DNA from 2 places in the Glutamicibacter sp. AOP12-B1-11 genome. Region 2 is predicted to be linked to the other one. Evidence: riboswitches for the same ligand, from Rfam matches in the RefSeq annotation. Region 2 holds a riboswitch; the other holds the start of a gene.
The links. Region 2 has a riboswitch for S-adenosylmethionine ahead of ACT3UQ_RS00800 (O-acetylhomoserine aminocarboxypropyltransferase/cysteine synthase family protein). Riboswitches for the same ligand answer to the same signal wherever they lie in the genome.
Positions count from the first base shown of each region.

Region 1: linked by a shared signal. The riboswitch ahead of ACT3UQ_RS14785 (acyl-CoA dehydrogenase family protein) and the one ahead of ACT3UQ_RS00800 (O-acetylhomoserine aminocarboxypropyltransferase/cysteine synthase family protein) in region 2 are both predicted to bind S-adenosylmethionine.

Region 1 covers NZ_JBQSYL010000025.1:61,503-67,092, forward strand. The annotation lists gene ACT3UQ_RS14775 (LysR substrate-binding domain-containing protein) at 1-230, opposite strand, end outside; gene ACT3UQ_RS14780 (acyl-CoA dehydrogenase family protein) at 884-2,113, opposite strand; gene ACT3UQ_RS14785 (acyl-CoA dehydrogenase family protein) at 2,147-3,373, opposite strand; SAM riboswitch class I at 3,428-3,518, opposite strand; gene ACT3UQ_RS14790 (GntP family permease) at 4,004-5,365, opposite strand.
Region 2 covers NZ_JBQSYL010000001.1:151,389-156,978, forward strand. The annotation lists gene ACT3UQ_RS00785 (1-phosphofructokinase family hexose kinase) at 1-603, opposite strand, end outside; gene ACT3UQ_RS00790 (DeoR/GlpR family DNA-binding transcription regulator) at 600-1,376, opposite strand; gene ACT3UQ_RS00795 (CoA-binding protein) at 1,579-2,073, opposite strand; gene ACT3UQ_RS00800 (O-acetylhomoserine aminocarboxypropyltransferase/cysteine synthase family protein) at 2,073-3,440, opposite strand; SAM riboswitch class I at 3,526-3,620, opposite strand; gene ACT3UQ_RS00805 (histidine phosphatase family protein) at 3,659-4,297, shown strand; gene ACT3UQ_RS00810 (RNA polymerase sigma factor) at 4,457-4,957, shown strand; gene ACT3UQ_RS00815 (methylated-DNA--[protein]-cysteine S-methyltransferase) at 4,954-5,583, shown strand.

The sequences.
Region 1 (5,590 bases), on a different contig from region 2:
CGCACCAGCTGCTTGGCATCGTGGAGGAAGTCCGTACCTACCGCGGTGAGGACCACGCCGCGCGCCCGGCGCCGCACCAGCAGCTGCGATCCCACCACCCGTTCAAGTTCGTCCATCGCCTGCGACATGGCGGCCTGCGAAATATGGCAGGCGCCGGCGGCCGCGGAGATGGACCCGGTTTCGGCGACGGCGACAAAATACTGTATTTGACGCAGGGTGTAGTTGATCACCCACTCAGTCTAGCCAGCGGCCTAAAACCCACCGAAGCGGATTCCATGAAGCATGCTGCGCACAGCCGTTCGGAACAACCTGGTCGGAGGCGCCTTGGAGCGGACACCTACAATCGAGATGCCCGTTATCTTCAGGCATGCCCGCTTATTGAAGAGGATATAAGTTGCCGCGATGCAGAACTTTCAGAAATACGCTGAGGATCCTCTTCGGGAGGGGAGCAGCCCAGCCCCTATCCCGAGCTGGACTTCATCGAACCGATCATCGCGGTCGTGGCAGACGAGCGCCAGCGCTACAAGCTCGAACAAGAGCTTTCAAGCATCGAGGTCAGCTGGGAGACCCGCGGAGTTTTCGACTGCGGCGAGCATCGGATTGCCGCTGGAGATGTCCTCTACCTCGCGCATTCATTTCTGGCACCATATGCCACGGATTCTGCAGGGAACATGCGCTACGGAATCATGCAATCGCCGAGTCCGAGCGCCGCCTACTATCGGAAGGACACCGCGGACCGCGAGTTACCAGTGCTTTATCTGCAGCGAGTTGTTGTGGGCGAGGTGCATCCAGGGGGTACCGGCGAGCTGCTCGGTGATTGTTGCGCTACACGCTGCAGGCCCGGCGCTCAAGATGAGGGCTGGGCCTGCCCGCTCTGTGGATGCTACTTCGAGGCGCCGATGGCCCAAACCCGCGGCAGCTCGGTGCCGTTGACCGCCAGGTCGCCGATCAGCCGGGCCTTGAACACCCACGGGTTGTGGTTGCCGGCGGTGCGGGCATTGCGCCAGTGCCGATCCAGGTTCTTCGAAACGCTGGTGGCCGAAGCGGCCAGCGCGTCGAAGGCGTGGGTGATCGCGTTGAGCACCAGCGGGGTGAGCACCACCTGGGCCTGCGCACTGGCCAGCTCGGCCGCATCATTGGCCGCCTCGTCTTCCTCCGCCGTCGCCTCGCCCTCGTGCAGCGCCAGCGCGGTTTCATAGGCTCCCTGCAGGGACTGCGACACGCGTTCCACGGTTCCGGCCGCCGCGAACGCAGCCGCCGACACCTCGCCGATGACCTGCAGCAGCTGCGGATCTTCGGCGGCCACGTTGGCGGCGCCGTGGCTGAAGGTGCGCTTGCGGGCCTTCAGCTCGGCGGCGAAGTCGCGTTCGGCGGCCTTGGCGGACCCGGCCAGCACCACCAGCAGCACCTGCTGGTAGAAGGCGGTCTGGTACTTGAAGCGGGTGTCGAAGTCGATCAGGTCCTCCTCGGCGACGACCGCGTCGGTGAAGGTGGAGGTTCCGGTGCCGGTGGTGCGCTGTCCGAAGCCGTCCCAGTCATCGGCCAGCACCACGCCGGGCTGGTGCCGGTTGACCGCGGCGATCACGCGCTTGCCGGTATCGGTGCGCTCGGCGTAGGTATCCAGCCAGTCGGCGAAGATCGAGCCGGTGGAATAGTACTTGGTGCCGTTGACCAGGAACCCTCCCTCGCCATCCGGGGTGACCTTGGTGATCACCTCGCCCACCTTCACGGTGCCGATCTCGGTCCAGGAATTCCCCACCAACTCCCCGGCGGCAAAGCGGGCCAGCCACTTGTCGCGCCCCGGCCCCGGGGCGGCTACCAGGCGGTCTTCGACGAAGGCGAAGTGGGCGCGCAAGGCCTGGGCGATGCTGGAGTCCGCGGCGGCCAAGTCCACGAGCAATTCGAAGAGCTCGGCCAAGGTGGCCCCTGCCCCGCCGTGGGAGACCGGGACGCGCAATGCGCCGAAGCCGGCGGCGGCCAGCTCGGCCACCTGCTGGTGCGGCAGTTCTCCGCTGCGGTCGCGTTCGGCGGCGCCGGCGGCGATCTTTTCAAAGTGCGGGGCGAAGCGGGTTTTCAATTCAGCCAGGCGGTTGGCGGTGGCAAGTACGGTCATCAGTTCGGTCCAATCCGTGGGTGCGGTTGAGGTTTAGGTGTAGAGCGAGAGCGGCTGGGTTTCCCCGCGCAGGAAGTACGCGCCGACCTCGATTTTCTTGTAGTCCACCGGGTCGTGCAGCGAGTGGGTGCGCACATTGCGCCAGAACAGATCCAGGCCCACATCATTCTGCGTAGAGGAGGAACCGGTGACCTCGAAGATGCGGTTGGCGACCTCCACGCCGATCTCGGTGGAGACCACCTTGGCCTCGGCGATTTCCACCGCCAGCGCCGCGCGTTCGGGCTGGGTGACATTCCCGGCCTTGGCCAGCAGCGCATCGAATTTGCGGCCGAGCTTCTCGGCCAGGGCGGCCACCGCGGCGGTGCGCGCCTTCAGCTCGCCCACGGTGCGCTGGAAGACGACGTCCTGGGAGTAGGTCTCCGCCGCCGAGAGGAACCAGGCGTTCTTGCGGCCCAGCAGGATTTGCTTGCCGCGGGCCAACGCGCCCTCGGCGATGCCCAGGTAGAAGTTCGCGAAGGCCAGCTGGATCCCGGGGGTGAGCAGGGTGGACACCGGCTCGTCGGTCACCGCCCCGAGCAGATCGGCGGCCTCGATGCGCACGTTGTGGTACTTCAGCGAGTTCGAGGCGCTCAAGCGCTGGCCCAGGTAGTCCCAGTCATCGACGATTTCCAGCCCTTCCCGGTTGCGCGGGAGGACGAAGGCCAACACTTCGCCGTGTCGCGGGCCTCCGGAGACCTCGGCGTTGACGACGATCATCTCGCCGACTCCGGAGCCGGTGGAGAAACGCTTGAAACCGTTCAGCCGGAAGCCATCGTCCTCCGCGGTGAGCGTCAGCTGCGGGTCCACCGGATTCACCGAATCGCCCCAGAGCCAGCCTCCGGCCACGGTGCGCCGCCACCACTCGGCCTGGGCTTCGGCCGGAGCGTAGAAGGCGATGCCGGACTGGTTGATGTAGTGGTAGGCCAGCAGCTGGGAGATGGACCCGTCGGCCGCGGCCAGGATGCGGATGGTTTCAAAGGCGGTGGCCCAGTGCGCTCCGGCTCCCCCGAATTCGGCCGGAACCAGCAGGTTCAGCAGCCCGGCCTCGCGCAGCAGCTGCACCTCGGCGAAGGGCTGCTCGTGTTTGCGGTCGCGCTCCAGCGCATCGGCGGCCAGGGTGGCCGCGACCTGCTCGGCGATCTCGCGCCAGTGGGCGAGCTCGGCCTCGTCTGCGCTCCCGGTGTAGGGAACGCGGGGCAGTTGCGTGCTCAGTACGGTCATTTTCGTTCTCCCTTAGAGTCTTGCTCCGAAGGAAGCAGAAAGTTGCTTTCTGCTGATCCATCGAACCTGGCGTTAGCACTAGCTGCGGAATGCAGGCTTGCTGCGGCGTCGTCGAGCCAGGTCTCTCAGCCGCTCTGGATGGTTGGTACTTCGAGTGAAACACCGCGGCATGAGCGGATGGAAGGAGCACGTCATCCGACGGAATAGTCGGTCAGAAGTCGTCATAAAGCGAGATTTCCGGCGGACTTGGACCGCCCCGAAGGCGCTGGGACGCCGTCATACTTCTGGAGGTTACGTCATCGGCGATCGGAGAGCTTGATATCCGGATCCAGCATCAATCGTCCGGGCACCTGTCAGGGGGATCTCGGTTTCTCAATTAGCCGACAGCGATAAGCGTCAGCGAATGCGGGGGTGGATCATGGATCCAGCGATCAGGCATCCCGGATGGCCGGATTGCCGGTCGTTGTTCCCATGCCCGTAATCCTTGCCCAGCAAGCCAATGGGGAAAGCTGGGCTGTGCTCGAAGTTGCAGCCTTGCCTTGCCTATTGCGGCCATCCCGCCAGTTAAACCAATAACCGCGCCATCCTCTGATGGCGCGGTTATTGGTTGATGCAGGCTTCTTGGATTTACTAGAGCAGGAATGCCCCGAGGATCCAGACGGTAGCAAATGCGGCGGTGCCCTGGATGGCGGTGGCCACGCTCAAGGTCTTGTAGGCCGTGATCACCGGGATGCGGCTGAGCTGGGAGACCACCCAGAAGTAGGAATCGTTGGCATGCGAGACGACCATCGCGCCGGCGCCAACTGCCAGGACACTGAGCACCATGCCCAGTTCGGAGTCCAGACCGAGGGATCCGAGCATCGGGGCGACCAGCGCCGAGGTGGTCACCATCGATACGGTGGATGAGCCCTGCGCCGACTTCAATGCCGCGGCGATCAGGAATGGCACAGCCAGTCCGAGACCCAAGCCGCTGAGCGAATCGGAGAGGATCGTGGTCAGCTCCGAGGCTGCCAGCACAGCACCAAAGGCTGCGCCGGCACCGGTAATGAGCAGGATGGGCGCCGCGGTGCGCACGGCTTCGTGCATCTGCTCGTTGAAGTCGGCAAGCTTCTTATTGCCGTTCAGCAGCAAGGTCGCGGCGAGCAAACCGAAGATCAGCGCGATCACCGGGGTGCCGATGAAGGACAGTGCTTCCAGTGCGGCGCCTTCGCCGAAGGGATGCGATGGAAGCTTGGCGATCGATGCCGCGCAGATCAAGACCAGCGGCACGAGGATCGGCAGGAAGGCCAAGCCAGGGCTTGGCAGCTTGCCGAAGCTTGCCCGCAGCTGCTCGTAATCTATTTCGGCGATGTCGTTCTCATCCTCGGATGGCAGCGGAGTCCAGGTGGACTTGTTGAAGCGGCTGGCATAGAACAGCCCGGCCATGGCCGAGACCACTGCCACCGGCAGGCCGATGGCGATGATCAATCCGAGGTTGTCGGCGATGCCGATGGACTCGGCGGCTGCCAGCGGTCCTGGGGTCGGCGGGACCATGGTGTGGGTGGCATACAGGCCGGTCATCAAGGCAATGGAGGTGGCCAGCGTGGAAACACCGGTGCGCAGGGTGATGGCCTTGCGCAGGGAGTTGAGCACCACGTAGCCCGAGTCGCAGAAGACCGGTATGGAAACGATGTAGCCGATGAGCGACAGCGTCAGGTTGGGGAATCTGGTGCCCAGCACCTTGATCAGCGCATCGGCCATGGAGATCGCGGCCCCGGAACGCTCCAGGATGATGCCGATCATCGTGCCGAAGAGGATTACGAGGCCAATATTGCCCATGGTGCTGCCAAAGGCGGTGGTCACCGTGGAGGCGACCTCGGCGATGGGGATCTTGTAGGCGAAGGCCGCGAGGATGGCCGCGCCGATGAGGGCGAGGAAGGGGCTGATTTTCCAGCGTGCGGTGACCAGCACAATGGCCACCACGAGGATCAGCAGAACGAGGAGTTCATACACGGCGAGTTGGCTCCTTTGCCAATATCTGTGGCCCCCAGCCCGAACCTGCAATGGCGCAGGCGGTCGTTCTGGGTGCGAGTTCCGGCCCGTTGCTGCCGCCCGCTATTCCGCCAGGTCAAGCTGCTCAGGCTTTTCCTGCGAAGGCTGTTTCGGCCGGGAGGACCGGTTCAGCGGGCGCTCAACTTCGAGCATCTTGCCAATACTAGGGACTGCGGACTCAATCGC
Region 2 (5,590 bases):
CGAGCCCACCAGTTCGGCCAGTTCCTCGGCATTTGGCTTGATCAGATCCGGGACGTGGCTTGGGCCGTGGGCAAAGAGCTGGCGCAGCGGTTCACCGGAGGTGTCCACGGCGATGTTCGGGCAATTCACCCCGAGCGCATCGCGCAGTGCCGCGGTGAGCTGGGCGTAGAAATCTGCGGGTGCTCCCGGTGGCAGCGAGCCGGCCATCACCACCCATTGGGCTGCGCCAGCGGATTCCAGCACCAGCGCGCTCAGTGCGTTCAGCGCCTCGGCCGTGAGCACCGGACCCGATTCGTTGATCTTCGTGGTGGTGCCGTCCGGGTCGGTGATGGCGATGTTGGTGCGCAAGGGCCCATCGATGGGCAGCGCCTTGAACTCAAGCCCGTCGCCGCGCAGCGCCGCGATCAAGGGGTCATTGGCCGCTCCGGGGAGCAATGCCAGGCTCTGGGCACCGGCGATCGAGATCGCCCGGGAAACATTGACTCCCTTGCCGGCGGCTTGGGTGTGGCTTCTGGCCGCGCGCTGGACCGCTCCGTGGGCCAGCGGATCCAGCAGCTCGATGGTCTTGTCCAGGGCCGGGTTGCAGGTCAGGGTGATAATCATGCGACCACTACCTCTACCTCGGCTAGTTCCAGGGCGCGGGACAGCTCGGCTTCCGGGGCGTGATCGGTGACGATCGTGTCCACCTGGTCCAGCCGCGCGAAGCGGACCAGGGTTTCCTGCTCGAATTTCGAGGAATCCACCAGGAGGACCACCCGGCGGGCGCTGGCGACCAGCGCCGTTTTGACGGCGGCTTCCAACGGGTCCGGGGTGCTCAGCCCGAAGCCGGCATGCAGGCCGTTGGTTCCGATAAAAGCAATGTCTGCGCGGTAGTTCGCGTATTCCTGTGCGGTGCGCGCCCCGCTGCTGGCGCCGGTGATTCCGCGAACTCGTCCGCCAATCATTTCCAAGGCAATCTGCGGGCTTTGCATCAGCGCGGTGGCGATCGGCAGCGCGTGGGTGATCACCACGAGCCCCGACCCTGCGTTGGTTTTCACCATGCGTTCGGCGAGAATCTCGGTGGTGGTTCCCGCATCGAGAATGACCGAGGCATCGGAGACCGGGAGCAGGCTCAGCGCGCGCTGGGCAATCCGGGCCTTGGCCTCGGCGTGGATGGCAGTGCGGGCTACATAGCTTTCCTCGCGGGTGCTCGCCTCGCTGGCCGCGACCGCACCGCCGTGCACCCGGCGCAAGAGGTTCTCTGATTCCATCTGGGCCAGATCGCGGCGGACCGTTTCGGCGGTGATCTCGAAGCGCTGGGCCAGCTGAGCGACGGTTACTTTCCCGGCATTCGCCAACTGATCAGTGATTAGCCGGTGTCTTTCCTCGGCAAACATCTGCGCCTCCATGAAGTCATGATCTACAACACACGAATCTGTGTTTCCATGACTTTATGCCCGTTTGCGTGGGGTAGTCAAGATGAAATCCAAAAATATTGTGGATTAATCTTTGCTTGCGTGGGGTTATCCGTTCAAAAGACAAAAATCGGTGGGTCCTCTCCGCAGAGGGAACCCACCGATCGAGGTATTGAGCCGAGCGCTACGCCAGGATCTGGCGTTTGGAAGAAATGACTCCGGTGTTGAAGCCGGCCAGGCGCAAGCCGCCGTGGAAGCGTGCGTGCTCAATCTTGACGCAGCGATCCATGACCACGTTCAGGCCCGCCGCCTCGCCGCGTGCGGCGACTTCCTCATGCCAGGATCCAAGCTGCAGCCACAGCGTTTTCGCGCCCACCGCCACGGCCTCATCCAGTACGCCGGGAAGGTCATCGTGCTTTCGGAAGACCTCAACCAGATCCGGGGTCTCCGGCAGATCCGCCAGCGACTTGTAGACCGGCTGGCCCAGAATCTCGTCGAGCACCGGGTTGATGAAGTACACCTTGTACTTCGAGGAGGACAGCAGGTAGGTGGCGACGAAATAGCTCGCACGCGAGGGCTTATTCGAGGCGCCAACAATGGCGATGACCTTTGTATCGCGCAGGATCTGCAGGCGTTCGGCCGCGCCGGGCGCCTGCCAGGTGCGTTCTTCGATGCTCATTAGTTCGCTCCCTTCGAAGCGGCTGGCACGGCGCAGGCGGCGCCGTCATAGGTGGGAGTGTCGAGCTGTTCGTCAGGGGTGGCTGCCTGCGAGGCGCTCAGCGCCTGATCAAGGTCCCAGATGATGTCTTCGACGTCCTCCAGGCCAACCGACAAGCGGATCAGGTCCTCCGGAACGCCGGCGGCAATCATCTGCGCGGCGCTCAGCTGCTGGTGCGTGGTGGAGCCCGGGTGCAGCACCAAGGTGCGCGCATCGCCGATATTCGCCAGGTGGCTGGCCAGCTGCAACGCCTCGATGAACTTGGTGCCGGCCGCACGCCCACCCTTCACGCCGAAGCTGAAGACCGAGCCGACGCCCAGGGGAAGCAATTCGGTGGCCCGCTCATGCTGTGGGTGGGATTCCAGGCCCGCGTAGTTCACATAGCCGACGCGGTCATCGGCTTCGAGCCACGCGGCGATCTGCTTCGCGTTGGCCAAGTGGTTGTCCATGCGCTGCGGCAGCGTCTCCAAACCCTGCAGCAGCTGGAAGGCCGACTGGGCCGGCAGGGAGGGACCGAAGTCGCGCAGCTGCTCGCTGCGCAGCTTGGTCAGGAAGCCGTACTCGCCGAAGTTATCCCACCAGGACACGTTGCCGTAGCTCGGCACCGGTTCGGTCATAGTGGGGAACTTGCCGTTGCCCCAGTTGAAGGTGCCGGCCTCGATGACCACACCACCCAAGGTGGTGCCGTGGCCGCCGATGAACTTGGTCGCCGAGTGGATCACGATGTCCGCACCGTGCTCGATAGGGCGCAGCAGGTACGGCGGGGTCAGCGTGGAGTCGACCACCAGCGGCAGGTTGTGCCGGTGCGCCACCTCGGCCAGGCCCTTCAGGTCTGCAATGTCGCCGGAGGGGTTCGCCACGATCTCGGTGTAGACGGCCTTGGTGTTTTCCTGGATGGCAGCCTCAAAGTCGGCCGCCTCGTTGGAATCGACGAAGGTGGTGTTGATGCCGAAGCGGCGCAGGGAGACGTCCAGCTGGGTGATGGTGCCGCCGTAGAGCTTGGAAGAGGCCACGATGTGGTCTCCGGCCTGTGCCAGCGCCGCGAAGGTGACGAACTCGGCTGCCATGCCGGAGCCGGTGGCTACCGCGCCGATGCCCCCTTCGAGGGAGGCCATGCGCTCCTCGAAAGCCGCCACGGTCGGATTGCCGATGCGCGAATAGATGTTGCCGTATTTCTGCAGGGCGAACAGGTTCGCCGCATCATCGGTGTCTTTGAAGACGAATGAGGTGCTCTGGTAGATCGGCACGGCGCGTGCGCCATGCTCGGCATCGGGGGTGCCGCCTGCGTGTAGCGCGCGGGTGCGGAATCCAAACTTGTGGTCGGCCATGGTGGCTTACGACTCCTTGTCGACTGGGTCTTCGGCAGGAATCCCGGGTCAATGTCGCATAACCCCTGGAGTCCAGTGGAAAGCAGCTCCATCGGTTCTGGCGGTAGCACCTGATCCACCGGCTGTGGCAGGTTGCTGCGGCGTCATCAAACCAGATCTCTCGGCCGCTCGGGATGGTTAAGTAATAGTCTGTCAATATGTCCTGGGATGACCCAACAATGAGTCCTAAGGTTGCGAAGGTTGAAGCGCAGACTGATTCGGGTGCGGCGCCGCGGTTACCATATGCTCGAATTATGGACACCGCGCTAGCACTGGTACGACACGGGCAGACCGACTGGAATCTTGCGGGTCGGCTCCAGGGCCGCACGGACATCGAGCTGAACGAGACCGGCCGCGAACAGGCGCGCGCGGCCGGGCGAGCGCTCATGGGGGAGGGGTGGGATCTGGTGCTCGCCTCCCCGCTGTCCCGCGCCCAGGAGACCGCCGCGCTCATCGCCGCGGAACTCGGCGTCGACACCGGTGCCCCGGTTGCTCACGCGGTTGAACGCGGCTTCGGTCCGCTCGAAGGGCGGGTCATGATCGAAGTGACCGAGCGGGAAGCGGCTGCGCTGGCGGGGCAAGCCGAGAGCCGTGAACTGGTGCTGCAGCGGATGCTGCTCGCCTTGACCGAACTGATTCAGGCAAACCCCGGCCGCCGCATGCTGGTGGTCAGCCATGGGGCCGCCATGCGCATCACCCGCGACGCGCTCGCCGGGACCCGCGCCGAGCGGGGAGTGGAAAATGGAGAAGTCATTCCGGTCAGCCTTGCCCGGCTCGCCGAACTCGTTCAGGAACACGATCTTGCGGACGCCCGCTAGGCTCGTTTGCCACCCAGTGATTATCCGGCACCGGGCCGGTACTGCTTAAGCACCGCTAGGCAGCCGCGGAGAATCTTTCTCGAAGAAAAATCCCCACGAAATCTCACAAAACATCGCGGCGGTACGTTTACATGGTGAAAGCACCGAACCAGGAGCAGCATGAAACAGCCATTCGAACGCATCGTCCAGGCCCACGGGCTGAGCGTCCTTCGGGTTTGCCGCGCCCTGCTCGATGAGCACCGCGCGCAGGATGCCTGGTCCGAAACGTTTCTCTCCGCGCTGAAGGCGTACCCGGAGCTGGATGAGGAGGCGAATGTCCAGGCGTGGCTGGTGCGCATCGCCCATCGCAAGGCCGTCGATGAGCTCCGCCGGCACAAACCAGAACTCAGCCAAGCAGAGGTCCAGCCAGCCACTCGGGCATCGTCCGAGACCAGCGCGGAGGACCACGTGGCAAACATGGAGCTGTGGCAGGCAGTGAAGCTGCTGCCACAAAAGCAGCGGCTGGTCGTGGCCTACCGTTATCTGGGTGGGCTCGGCTATGCCCAAATCGCCGAGATTCTCTCCGGCAGCGCGGATGCTGCCCGGCGTGCTTCAGCCGACGGAATCAAGAACCTGCGAACCCACCTGTCGCAGGATCAACTACCAGGAGGCGACCGATGAACACGCAAACTCCAGACTCCAACCCGACCTCATCCGAGGCGCAGCTGCTGCGCGAGCTCCATACGCGCCTGGAGCGTAGCGCGGGGGAGCAGCAGTTGATCGATATCGCCTATCGGGTAGTGGATTCGCCCATCGGGCGGCTGCTTATGGCCTGCACGGAGGTGGGGCTGGTTCGGGTCGCCTTCGAAAGCGAGGGGCATGAATCGATCCTCGATATCCTGTCCGGCAAAGTGGGTGCGCGGATCTTGCGCGCGCCAGCAAAACTGGACAATGTCGCCTGGCAGCTCGAAGAGTACTTTGCCGGGGACCGGCAGGAATTCGAAGTGCCCTTGGACCTGCGCCTCTCGACCGAATTCCGCAGGCAAGTCCAGCTGGAACTGAGCCAGATAGGCTACGGCGAAACCTGGAGCTATGCCCGGATGGCCGAAAGGCTCGGCAAGCCCAAGGCGGTGCGCGCGGTTGGATCGGCCTGCGCCACCAATCCGCTGCCTATCGTCCTGCCCTGCCACCGGGTCCTGCGCACCGATGGTTCGCTCGGCGGCTATCTGGGTGGGCTGGAGACCAAGACCTACCTGCTCCGGATGGAAAATCCGGATCGTTCAGAACAAGCCCCGGTCCTTTTCTAGCCCGAGC